Regions from separate parts of the Ruminococcus sp. AF17-22AC genome, predicted to be linked through region 3. Evidence: predicted binding sites of a transcription regulator. Region 3 holds the regulator's gene; each other region holds the start of a gene.
What was found. Region 3 encodes LexA, which represses DNA repair genes until DNA is damaged. Its sites were predicted from a motif close to CNAACANNTGTTNG; they were not measured.
Positions count from the first base shown of each region.

Region 1: a site for LexA is predicted at 1,664-1,677, ahead of DWW86_RS14775 (putative DNA modification/repair radical SAM protein). Genes of this name have one in related genera too.
Region 2: a site for LexA is predicted at 1,662-1,675, ahead of recA (recombinase RecA). Genes of this name have one in related genera too.

Region 1 covers NZ_QRXT01000013.1:40,980-44,267, reverse strand. The annotation lists gene DWW86_RS14785 (SseB family protein) at 191-610, opposite strand; gene DWW86_RS14780 (alpha/beta hydrolase) at 837-1,619, shown strand; gene DWW86_RS14775 (putative DNA modification/repair radical SAM protein) at 1,721-3,265, shown strand; gene DWW86_RS14770 (TIGR03915 family putative DNA repair protein) at 3,270-3,288, shown strand, end outside.
Region 2 covers NZ_QRXT01000002.1:195,025-198,312, reverse strand. The annotation lists gene rny (ribonuclease Y) at 1-10, opposite strand, end outside; gene DWW86_RS04180 (regulatory protein RecX) at 83-565, opposite strand; gene recA (recombinase RecA) at 570-1,613, opposite strand; gene glgA (glycogen synthase GlgA) at 1,800-3,248, opposite strand.
Region 3 covers NZ_QRXT01000001.1:378,696-381,983, reverse strand. The annotation lists gene DWW86_RS02000 (biotin/lipoyl attachment domain-containing protein) at 1-1,030, opposite strand, end outside; gene lexA (transcriptional repressor LexA) at 1,260-1,880, shown strand; gene rsfS (ribosome silencing factor) at 2,005-2,361, opposite strand; gene yqeK (bis(5'-nucleosyl)-tetraphosphatase (symmetrical) YqeK) at 2,401-2,997, opposite strand; gene nadD (nicotinate-nucleotide adenylyltransferase) at 2,990-3,288, opposite strand, start outside.

The DNA.
Region 1 (3,288 bases), on a different contig from region 3:
AGGATGGATGATACGGTAATAGGTTTCTTTTTCATACACGCTCTTCTCCTTTGCGTTAAATCTGATTATGCCTTTATTATACTCCTGGTTATCCTCTATTGCATCTATAAAATCTCCCATATTTCTTCACCCGGTGCCGGAATATGCACTTCCAGATTGAACAGGGACTTAATATCGATTTTCTTAATTCTTACTTGTTTTCTGGTTTGATGATTCGGATCAGCTGCTTATCAAGCATGATCGTACGATTCCACGGATTCAGAATCACACCCTCGATTTCCGGAACAGTCATTGCTGCATCAAACAATTTCCCTATATCCGTCAAAAAAGTGGATTTTACCGATTCCGGGCCTTTCATCTCCTCATCAAAACTGGTAAACGCATACCACCAACATTTTCCATCTTCAGTCTGGACACTTTTTACTGCCATCTGAGTATTTCCGGGATTCATCTCCACAGCAACGATCACCTGTCCGTTTTCGTTCATTCTCCGGCGGATAACCGTAAGTACATGCGCCAGCATTTCCTGCGAAGTTTCTTTTTGTAATCCCAGAATTGCTTCTTCTATTTTTTCATTTCCTTTTAATGTCTCATCCTGTGATATTGCCATCTGAGTTCTCCTCTGAAAATATTTATTATTTATATTTTATGATACCATCACAAGAGTAAACGGGCAATATCGTTATGCACACTCTCTTGTCCTGACTTATACTTTTGTAATGACGAATCCCACAATTGCTATTATGAGCAACAACGGATTTTCTTGCCAGCTCCGCTAAAACATGCCATAATTATCTTGTTTTTTACCCCTACATTATAAAAAGGATTTGATCAAAATGAAAACATACGAAGAATTACTTTCAGATATTGAAGAAGATATGGAGCTCATGGGTGCTTCACACATTGTTTATTCTGCGGAAGAAAACGGTGTCATCACAGATTATGATTACCTTCCGTCAGATCTCTGTATGACTTCCACCACTTTAAAGGATCTTCAGGAAAAACTTCATGAGCAGATGCTCTATGACAAAGCTTCCGCATACACTGCCGGAGCAGACAAAAATGCGCCAAAACTGGCTGTTATTTTTCCCGGCATCGGATATACTGCTGACAAACCACTTCTTTATTACACAACCCGTCTTGCAAAAAAACACGGCTATCAGATTCAGACCGTGTCTTATGGCACGCTCCCTGAAAACATCAGGGGCGATTCTGCCAAAATGAAACAGGCATTTGAACTTGCCTCGGAACAGACAGAACAGCTTCTGCACGGCATTGACTGGAGTTCCTATGGCAGTATTCTTTTTATTTCCAAAAGCATTGGCACAGCCATATCTTCTGCCTATGCTTTCAGACACAATTTAAAGGTAAAAAGTATCCTGTTTACTCCACTGGCAGAAACTTTTTCATTTCCACTCCAGGGAAGTATTGCCTTTCACGGCACTGCTGATCCGTGGGCCGAAACAGATTCTGTTCAGGCACTCGCAACACAAAAAGAAGTTCCTCTTTTCCTTACCAAAAATGCCAACCATTCTCTGGAAACCGGCGATGTGCAGACCGATCTTTCCATCCTGAAAACTACAATGGATCGTGTGGAACGCTTTATTATTAATCCATAAAACTGACTATACAGGATATTTTGTAATAAGATTATATGGTTTCGCAAACATTTGTTCTATTTTCTCTTGTATTTTCGAACAGATGTTTGTATAATACAAATATGACCACCTCAATTGTAAATGAAAACTACACCACACAGGAGAAACTACAGATTCTTGCAGACGCAGCAAAATATGATGTTGCATGTACTTCAAGCGGTTCCAGCCGCCGGGGAAAGAAAGGAGAGCTCGGCAATGCAGAAGCATGCGGCATCTGTCATAGTTTTGCTGCAGACGGAAGATGTATCTCCCTTCTCAAGATCCTGATGACAAATCATTGTGCCTATGATTGCAAATATTGTATCAACAGATCCGGCAATGATGTAAAGCGCGCCACTTTTACGCCTCAGGAAATTTGTGAACTGACAATTGAATTTTACAAAAGAAATTATATCGAAGGACTGTTCCTGAGTTCCGGTGTCCTGCGCAATCCTACCTATACTATGGAAAAAATGTGCGAGACATTGCTTCTGCTCCGTACGAAATACCATTTTAATGGCTATATCCACGTAAAAACAATTCCCGGCGCATCAGATGAGCTGCTTGCCGCAGCCGGTTATCTGGCCGACCGTATCAGTGTAAATCTGGAACTTCCTACTGAGGATGCTCTGCGTTCACTGGCACCAAATAAAACCATGCAGAACATCTTAAATCCTATGGGGAAAGTACAGAGTACGATTGCATCTCACCGGATGGCGATCGGAAAGTCCACATACATGGAACGAAGCCGTGGAAATCAGTTTTTAAACCATAGTATCTTTTCGGATAATTCCAAGAATAAATTCAAAGAAAAACTTAATGCGCAAAATACAGATGCACGACTCCATGGCAGTTTTCACTCAGAAAAGCATCTTCAAAAAACCTCTTCCTTTCCAGGTGAAAACAAACTCTGCAAACATGCTCTGACCTGGGAAAATGCCTGCCAGCTGGCTCCTCTCGACATGTCAGATCTGAGGCGCAGCTTCGCGCCGGCAGGGCAAAGCACCCAGATGATCATCGGCGCTACCGGAGAGAGTGACTATACCCTGCTGCAAACGACACAGGCATTATATCAGGGATTCGATCTGAAACGAGTTTTTTACTCCGCTTATATTCCACTAAATGACGATACCAACCTGCCTCAGCTCGGAACACCTCCACCACTTCTGCGTGAGCATCGCCTGTATCAGGCAGACTGGCTTCTTCGTTTCTATGGTTTTCAGGCAACGGAACTGTTATCTGAGTCTCAGCCAAACTTTAATGAACTGCTGGATCCAAAGTGTGACTGGGCGTTGCGCCATCTGGAACATTTTCCAGTAGAAGTAGAAACGGCCTCTTATGCCACCTTACTTCGTGTTCCCGGTATCGGTCCCAAATCAGCCAGCCGCATCACCTATGCCCGGAAATACGGACGCTTAACCTTCGAAAGTCTGAAAAAAATGGGTGTCGTACTGAAACGCGCACACTATTTTATTACCTGTGGAGGAAAGCAGATGTATCATACCCCCATCGAAGAGGCTTATATTACCAGACAATTAATTCATGTAGATACGAAGGATCTCTGGAAAATGCAACATGCCAATGAGACATACTCTCAGATGACCCTTGCCGATTTCGGAATAGGATAAACATATGAAAGTATACACTTGCA
Region 2 (3,288 bases), on a different contig from region 3:
TAATTGCCACAGGAGCACCTCCTTATTAAGTTTTCATTGTACAAATACAACAATACAAGTTTAGCTGTTTTTGAGAATTATGTCAAGTTTTTATTTGTGTTATGTCCATTTCTTCGAGCACCGAAAAAATGTCTCCGGAACGGAATCCACGCCGTGCCAGATATCCGTAAAGACGGCGCATCTCACGCTCATCAAGCTCTGCTCCGGGCTCGTACTTTTTCCCGACCATCTGGCGGAGAAGTGCCCTTTCATCCGGTGTCTCAAGCTCCTCTGCTTCCTCCCATGCATCCTGTATCGTCTGACGGTCGATTCCCTTCCCGGAAAGCTCCTGAAATATCTTCTGACGGCTCTTATCGTGAATCCTGTACATGATATAATTCAGTGCGTATCTCCGGTCATTGATATAACCATAATCCTTTACATAAGAGACGGCATCCTCTGCAAGTTCTTCTGAAAAACCGGCACGGAGAAGGCGATCCGTCAATCCCTTCTCCGTACGATCCATATGTTCCAGAAGACGCAGTGCCTTCTTACGGGCCTTTCTCTGCTGTTCCATATCTGTCATTTAATTATTCCTGCTCTTCTCCGTTCTGTTCTGCGTTCTCCGGTTCTTCGCCCGGAAGCAGATGGTACTGGATTCTTACTTTCTTCTCGATTTCTTCGCAGATCTCCGGATGATCTTTCAGAAAGATCTTGACGTTCTCACGTCCCTGACCGATACGCTCTCCATTGTAAGAGTACCATGCACCGCTCTTATTCACTACATTGCATTCTGCTGCAAGATCAAGGATCTCACCCTCTCTGGAGATACCGGTACCGAACATGATATCGAACTCTGCCTGCTTAAACGGCGGAGCAACTTTATTCTTAACAACTTTAACCTTTACATGGTTACCGACCATCTCGCCGCCTTGCTTCAGGGTCTCTGTCCTTCTGACATCAAGACGTACGGAAGCATAGAACTTCAAAGCACGTCCACCAGTCGTTGTCTCCGGGTTGCCAAACATAACACCAACCTTTTCACGGAGCTGATTGATAAAGATTACCACACAGTTCGAACGGCTTATTGCTGCAGTAAGTTTACGAAGTGCCTGAGACATCAGACGTGCATGAAGACCTACATGACTGTCTCCCATATCCCCCTCGATCTCTGCCTTCGGAACCAGTGCTGCAACAGAGTCTACAATTACGATGTCAACTGCACCGGAACGTACCATCGTCTCGGTGATTTCAAGTGCCTGCTCACCGTTATCCGGCTGTGAAATATAGAGGTTATCGATGTCAACACCGATATTCTTCGCATAGACCGGATCAAGTGCATGCTCTGCATCAATAAATCCAGCGATTCCGCCACGCTTCTGTACCTCTGCAACCATATGTAAGGCAACAGTCGTCTTACCACTGGACTCCGGTCCGTAGATCTCGACGATTCTCCCCTTCGGTACACCGCCCACACCAAGAGCAATGTCAAGTCCGAGAGATCCGGTCGGAACTGCCTCTACCACCATATTAGAGCTGGAATCTCCAAGCTTCATAACGGATCCTTTACCGTACTGCTTCTCAATATGTCCAAGGGCTGCTTCCAGCGCCTTCTGTTTCTCTTCGTTCATCATTTCAGGATTCTCCTTAATTTTATTTTGATTTTTATTTATGTGTAATACCAAACCTATGTTCGTGTTTTCTTCTTATATGCTATTATAAATCTCCTGTAAAGTCAAGCAAAACTTTTTGACATTTTTCTCCCTGAAATGGCAAAAGAGGTACCGGGTTTCCCCGATACCTCCTGATATCTGTATTATTTATTTGTCCCCGATCAGCCAGTTGTACATTTCTTCATACTGCTGTGCGGAATGACTCCATGAGAAGTCTGCTGCCATTGCACGGTCAACCATTTTATTCCATTCGCGTTTGTTGTCATAAAATACCTTTTCGGCATTGCGGACAGTTGCAAGCATCTCATGTGCATTGTAGTTTGTAAAGCTGAATCCTGTACCGGTTCCCTCGTACTGGTTGTATGGCTCTACCGTATCCTTCAGGCCGCCTGTCTCACGCACGATTGGTAAGGTACCGTAACGGAGACTCATCAGCTGACTTAAACCGCATGGTTCAAACAATGATGGCATCAGGAATGCATCTGACGCTGCATAAATTCTGTGGGACATCGGCTCATCATAATAGATCTGAGCAGATACCTTTCCATGATATTTCCAGTCAAAGTGGCGGAACATATTTTCGTAGCGTTCTTCGCCGGTACCGAGTACGACGATCTGAACAGCATCCTGACACAGTTCATCCATGATATATGCGATCAGGTCAAAGCCTTTCTGGTCTGTCAGACGGGAAACGATACCGATCAGCATTGCGTTCGGATCTTCGTTCAGCCCGAGGTCACGCTGAAGCTGAAGCTTGTTTTTGACTTTTTCCTTGCGGAAGGTCTTTGCATTATAATTCTGTGTAATGTATTTATCTGTCTCCGGATTGAATACATCATAATCGATTCCGTTGACGATACCGCGAAGGTCATGGGCACGCGCACAGAGAAGTCCGTCCAGTCTCTCTCCGTAGAACGGTGTCTTGATCTCTTCGGCATAAGTATTACTTACTGTTGTTACTGCATCTGCAAATACAATTCCACCTTTGAGGAAGTTTGCATCTTTGTATGCTTCCAGCTTATCCGGGGCAAAATAGTAATCAGAAAGACCTGTGATACCCTGTACGGTCTTGACATCCCATACGCCCTGGAATTTCAGATTGTGGATCGTCATAACCGTCTTGATTCCCCAGAAAAATTCATTCTGCTGGAAAGAATCATGCAGATATACCGGAACAAGACCTGTCTGCCAGTCGTGGCAGTGGATCACATCCGGGCGGAATCCGATCACCGGGAGCACGGAGAGAACTGCTTTTGAGAAGAAAGCAAACTTCTCAAGATCCCATGGTGCACTGTCATACGGTTTCGGACCGCTGAAATAATATTCGTTATCAATAAAGTAAAACTGGATTCCGTCATATTCCATATGAAGAATTCCAACATAACAATTCTTATATCCCAGATCCATATAGAAGTGGGTGATATATTCCATTTTGTCTTTCCATTCCTGCTTCATACAGGCATATTTCGGCAAAATCACGCGTACATCGAAATAACGTTTATCGAAACATTTCGGAAGTGCACCTGCTACGTCTGCAAGACCTCCTGTCTTGATAAATGGTACTGCTTCTGATGTTGCAAATAAGATTCTTTTCATCTGTAAATACCCCTCCTTGATTCCCGCTGTCAGAAAATTA
Region 3 (3,288 bases):
CGTTTTTTGTTGAATATTTGGAAGGAATCAGATAAAATTCCTTGGTCACAATGGAGGAAAGTGGAATCTTAAGACCGGTCACAGTATTGGTAACCAGCTCTATTTCCAGAAAACGATCTGCTGCATAACGGATTAAACCTTTGTTAAAATCAATCTTACCGTATTTGGAACCGTCAATTTCGACAATGCTGAAATCGCCGGTCTGTGTCATATCGTCTTTCAGAAATTTTACACGCACAGTACTGCGGTCGGCAAGTTTTGCGGCCTGTTTGGCACTGAGCGGAATCATAAGACTCCAGTTTTCATTAGAGATCAGTGTATACAAGCTGTCACCGGCTGACACTGAATTCTGCGTCTTTAAGTCTGTTTCATGGTACGCATTCTGGTCGAAATCTTCAGTGCTCAGTGAGGATACAGACTTGTTCTCATATCCGTCCATAGAGTAAAGAACGATGCCGTCCTGCTCTGCTTTACTTAAGGTCTGATTACCATAAGAAACCACACTGGATGTGGAATCGGAAGAATCTGATGAAGAAGTTCCTCCGGTAACACCGGCATACTGAAGAATGCTGCCTTCCAGATTGTACTTAAAACTGTAGGTAGTGTTAAATTTGCTGGCATTGAAGCCTTTTGAAAAGCTCTGGAGCTGGCTTCGGATGCTGGAAAGTTCTTCATTACTTAATTCTGTCGTGCCTTCTGTTTTTTTGGAACTGCTGATGCCGTATACTACACCGTTTGCATTGATCTTGGAACCTTCACGGGCATAATAATTAACATAACCGCCGGTCTCCGCTTTGTGAACGGTCTCCTCACGTATAGCAAGACCGGTATACGTTTCGTTTCGGGAAAGTGGTCCTGCAATTACCAGATAGGATTCGATGTTTGAGGAAGTCAGATAAAGAATCATACTGAACAGCATATAAATAAACAATACGCCAAACAGCATGGTTCCGATATTCATGCCGAATAAGTTTTTAAGTTTTTTGAGGATGCCGGAACCGGATCCGTTTTGTTTATTATTAACAGGCAAAAAAATGCCTCCTTTATTTTCTAATTCTCATTAAAAATCATATAAAAAGACAATACAAGTATTGTAACATTTTGTGGGGTATCTGACAAGAAAAAGGCAAAATAATTAAGGCAGAAAACAAATATATATGGAAAACGAACATATTTTCCGAATATCTGTTTGCTATTTCTGAAAGGGTATGTTATACTTTTTTTAAAAAATAATGTTCATATTTCTTGGAGGTGAACCTATGTCATACGGTCGAATCAGTAAAAAACAGCAGGAAATTCTTGATTATATAAAAAACGAAATTCTGAACCGTGGATTTCCACCGGCAGTACGTGAGATCTGTGAGGCGGTTAATCTGAAATCCACTTCTTCAGTTCATTCACATCTGGAAGCACTGGAAAAGAATGGATATATCCGCAGAGATGCCACAAAGCCCAGAGCAATCGAGATCATCGATGATAATTTTAATTTAGTACGCAGAGAGGTTGTCAATGTGCCGCTTGTAGGTACGGTTGCGGCCGGCCAGCCGATTCTGGCAGTAGAGAATATCGAAGGTTATTTCCCGGTGCCGGCAGAATACATGCCGAATGCACAGAGCTTCATGCTGAAAGTTAAGGGAGAAAGTATGGTAAATGCAGGAATCTTTGATGGTGATCAGGTGCTGGTAAAGCAGCAGGCTTCGGCATCTAACGGAGATATTGTCGTAGCGCTGGTAGAAGATTCTGCTACAGTGAAGACTTTTTATAAAGAGGATGGCTATTATCGTCTTCAGCCGGAAAATGATTCTATGGATCCGATTCTGGTACATGGTGATATTCAGATACTTGGAAAGGTATTTGGTGTGTTCCGCCTTTATCAGTAATCAGCAGATCATACTGCTGAAATTTGCATATGAAAAATCAAAAGACATGTCCGTAAGTCTTTGTATGACTCTGCGGGCATGTCTTTTTTGTTGATTTGATTTACATAATTTTATTATTGTAAACTTATTTTAAAAAATCAGCACTATCCAGTTCTTTTCCATCTCTCCAGATTCGTTCCAGATCATAGAAAAGGCGGTTTTCTTCATCGAAAACATGGATGATCACATCGCCGTAATCCATCAGGATCCAGTTGGAACCACGGGTTCCTTCTACCTGTTTGGGCTCATAACCGGCTCTTCCGAGCTGTTCTTCTACATTATCGACGATTGCCTGTACCTGATTCAGGTTGTTTCCGCTTGCGATAATGAAATAATCAGCAATTACAGATACTTCGTGAATGTCGATTACTTTGATATCAATTGCTTTTTTGTCATCGATCGCCTTGCAGGCGATACGTACCATTTCCTGTTCTTTATTCATAGTTATCTCATCCTTTCCGGTCAGACAGAAAATCAGATGTTATCTGCTCTCCTGCCGTTCCTTATGTAAGGTGTCATAATAGGCGAATGCATCTTTTGTTGCAGAATCGACATCATCCGGATTTTTGTCAAGATAAGTCAGGGTATCCCGGAGAATTGCATACATACATTCATTCAGATCCTCGAAAGCAAGCTTACGGACTTCAGTCAGGTTCGGTGCTTTATTTCTCGCCGGTTCAATATAATCTGCAATATAAACAATCTTTTCGAGGGTACTCATCTCTGGCTTACCGGTAGTATGGAATGTGATGGAAGAAAGAATTTCTTCATCAGTGATTCCGTATTTTGCACGTGCAATATAAGCTCCGAGTTTGGCATGAAGAAGAAAAGGATGTTCCTTTTCAAATGGAGTAACCGGGATATTGTGTTCTGCACACATTTTTAGTTTCTTTTTATTTGGAATGCATTTTGCGCTGTCATGGAGCAGCCCTGCAGCCTGGGCATCTTTGAGGTCATATCCGTGGACCATTGCCAGCGAGGCACAGGTAAACATAACACCGAGCGTATGCTCAAAACGATCTTCATCGAGATATTTGGAAAGTTTTTTCTGCATTTTTATAAAATCGTAATCAGCCATTCGTTTCGGATGCTCCTTCCGTAATATGATAAATATGGTGTTCATTGATATAGTCGGCAACTGCGTCTGGTACATAATAACGAAGGCTTTTGCCCTCCTGATGCCATTGGCGCAGCAGCTGACTGGAAATATCAATATTCATGGTGTCCAGCCGTACAAAATGACCATGATAAAGCTGTGTCAGACGTTCCATTTCTTCAGACAGCTCTTTTACGGGTGTATGGTCTCTCGTGGCAACTACGATCGTACATGCAGCACAGATTCTCTCGGGCTTCATCCAGGTGGTGAAAC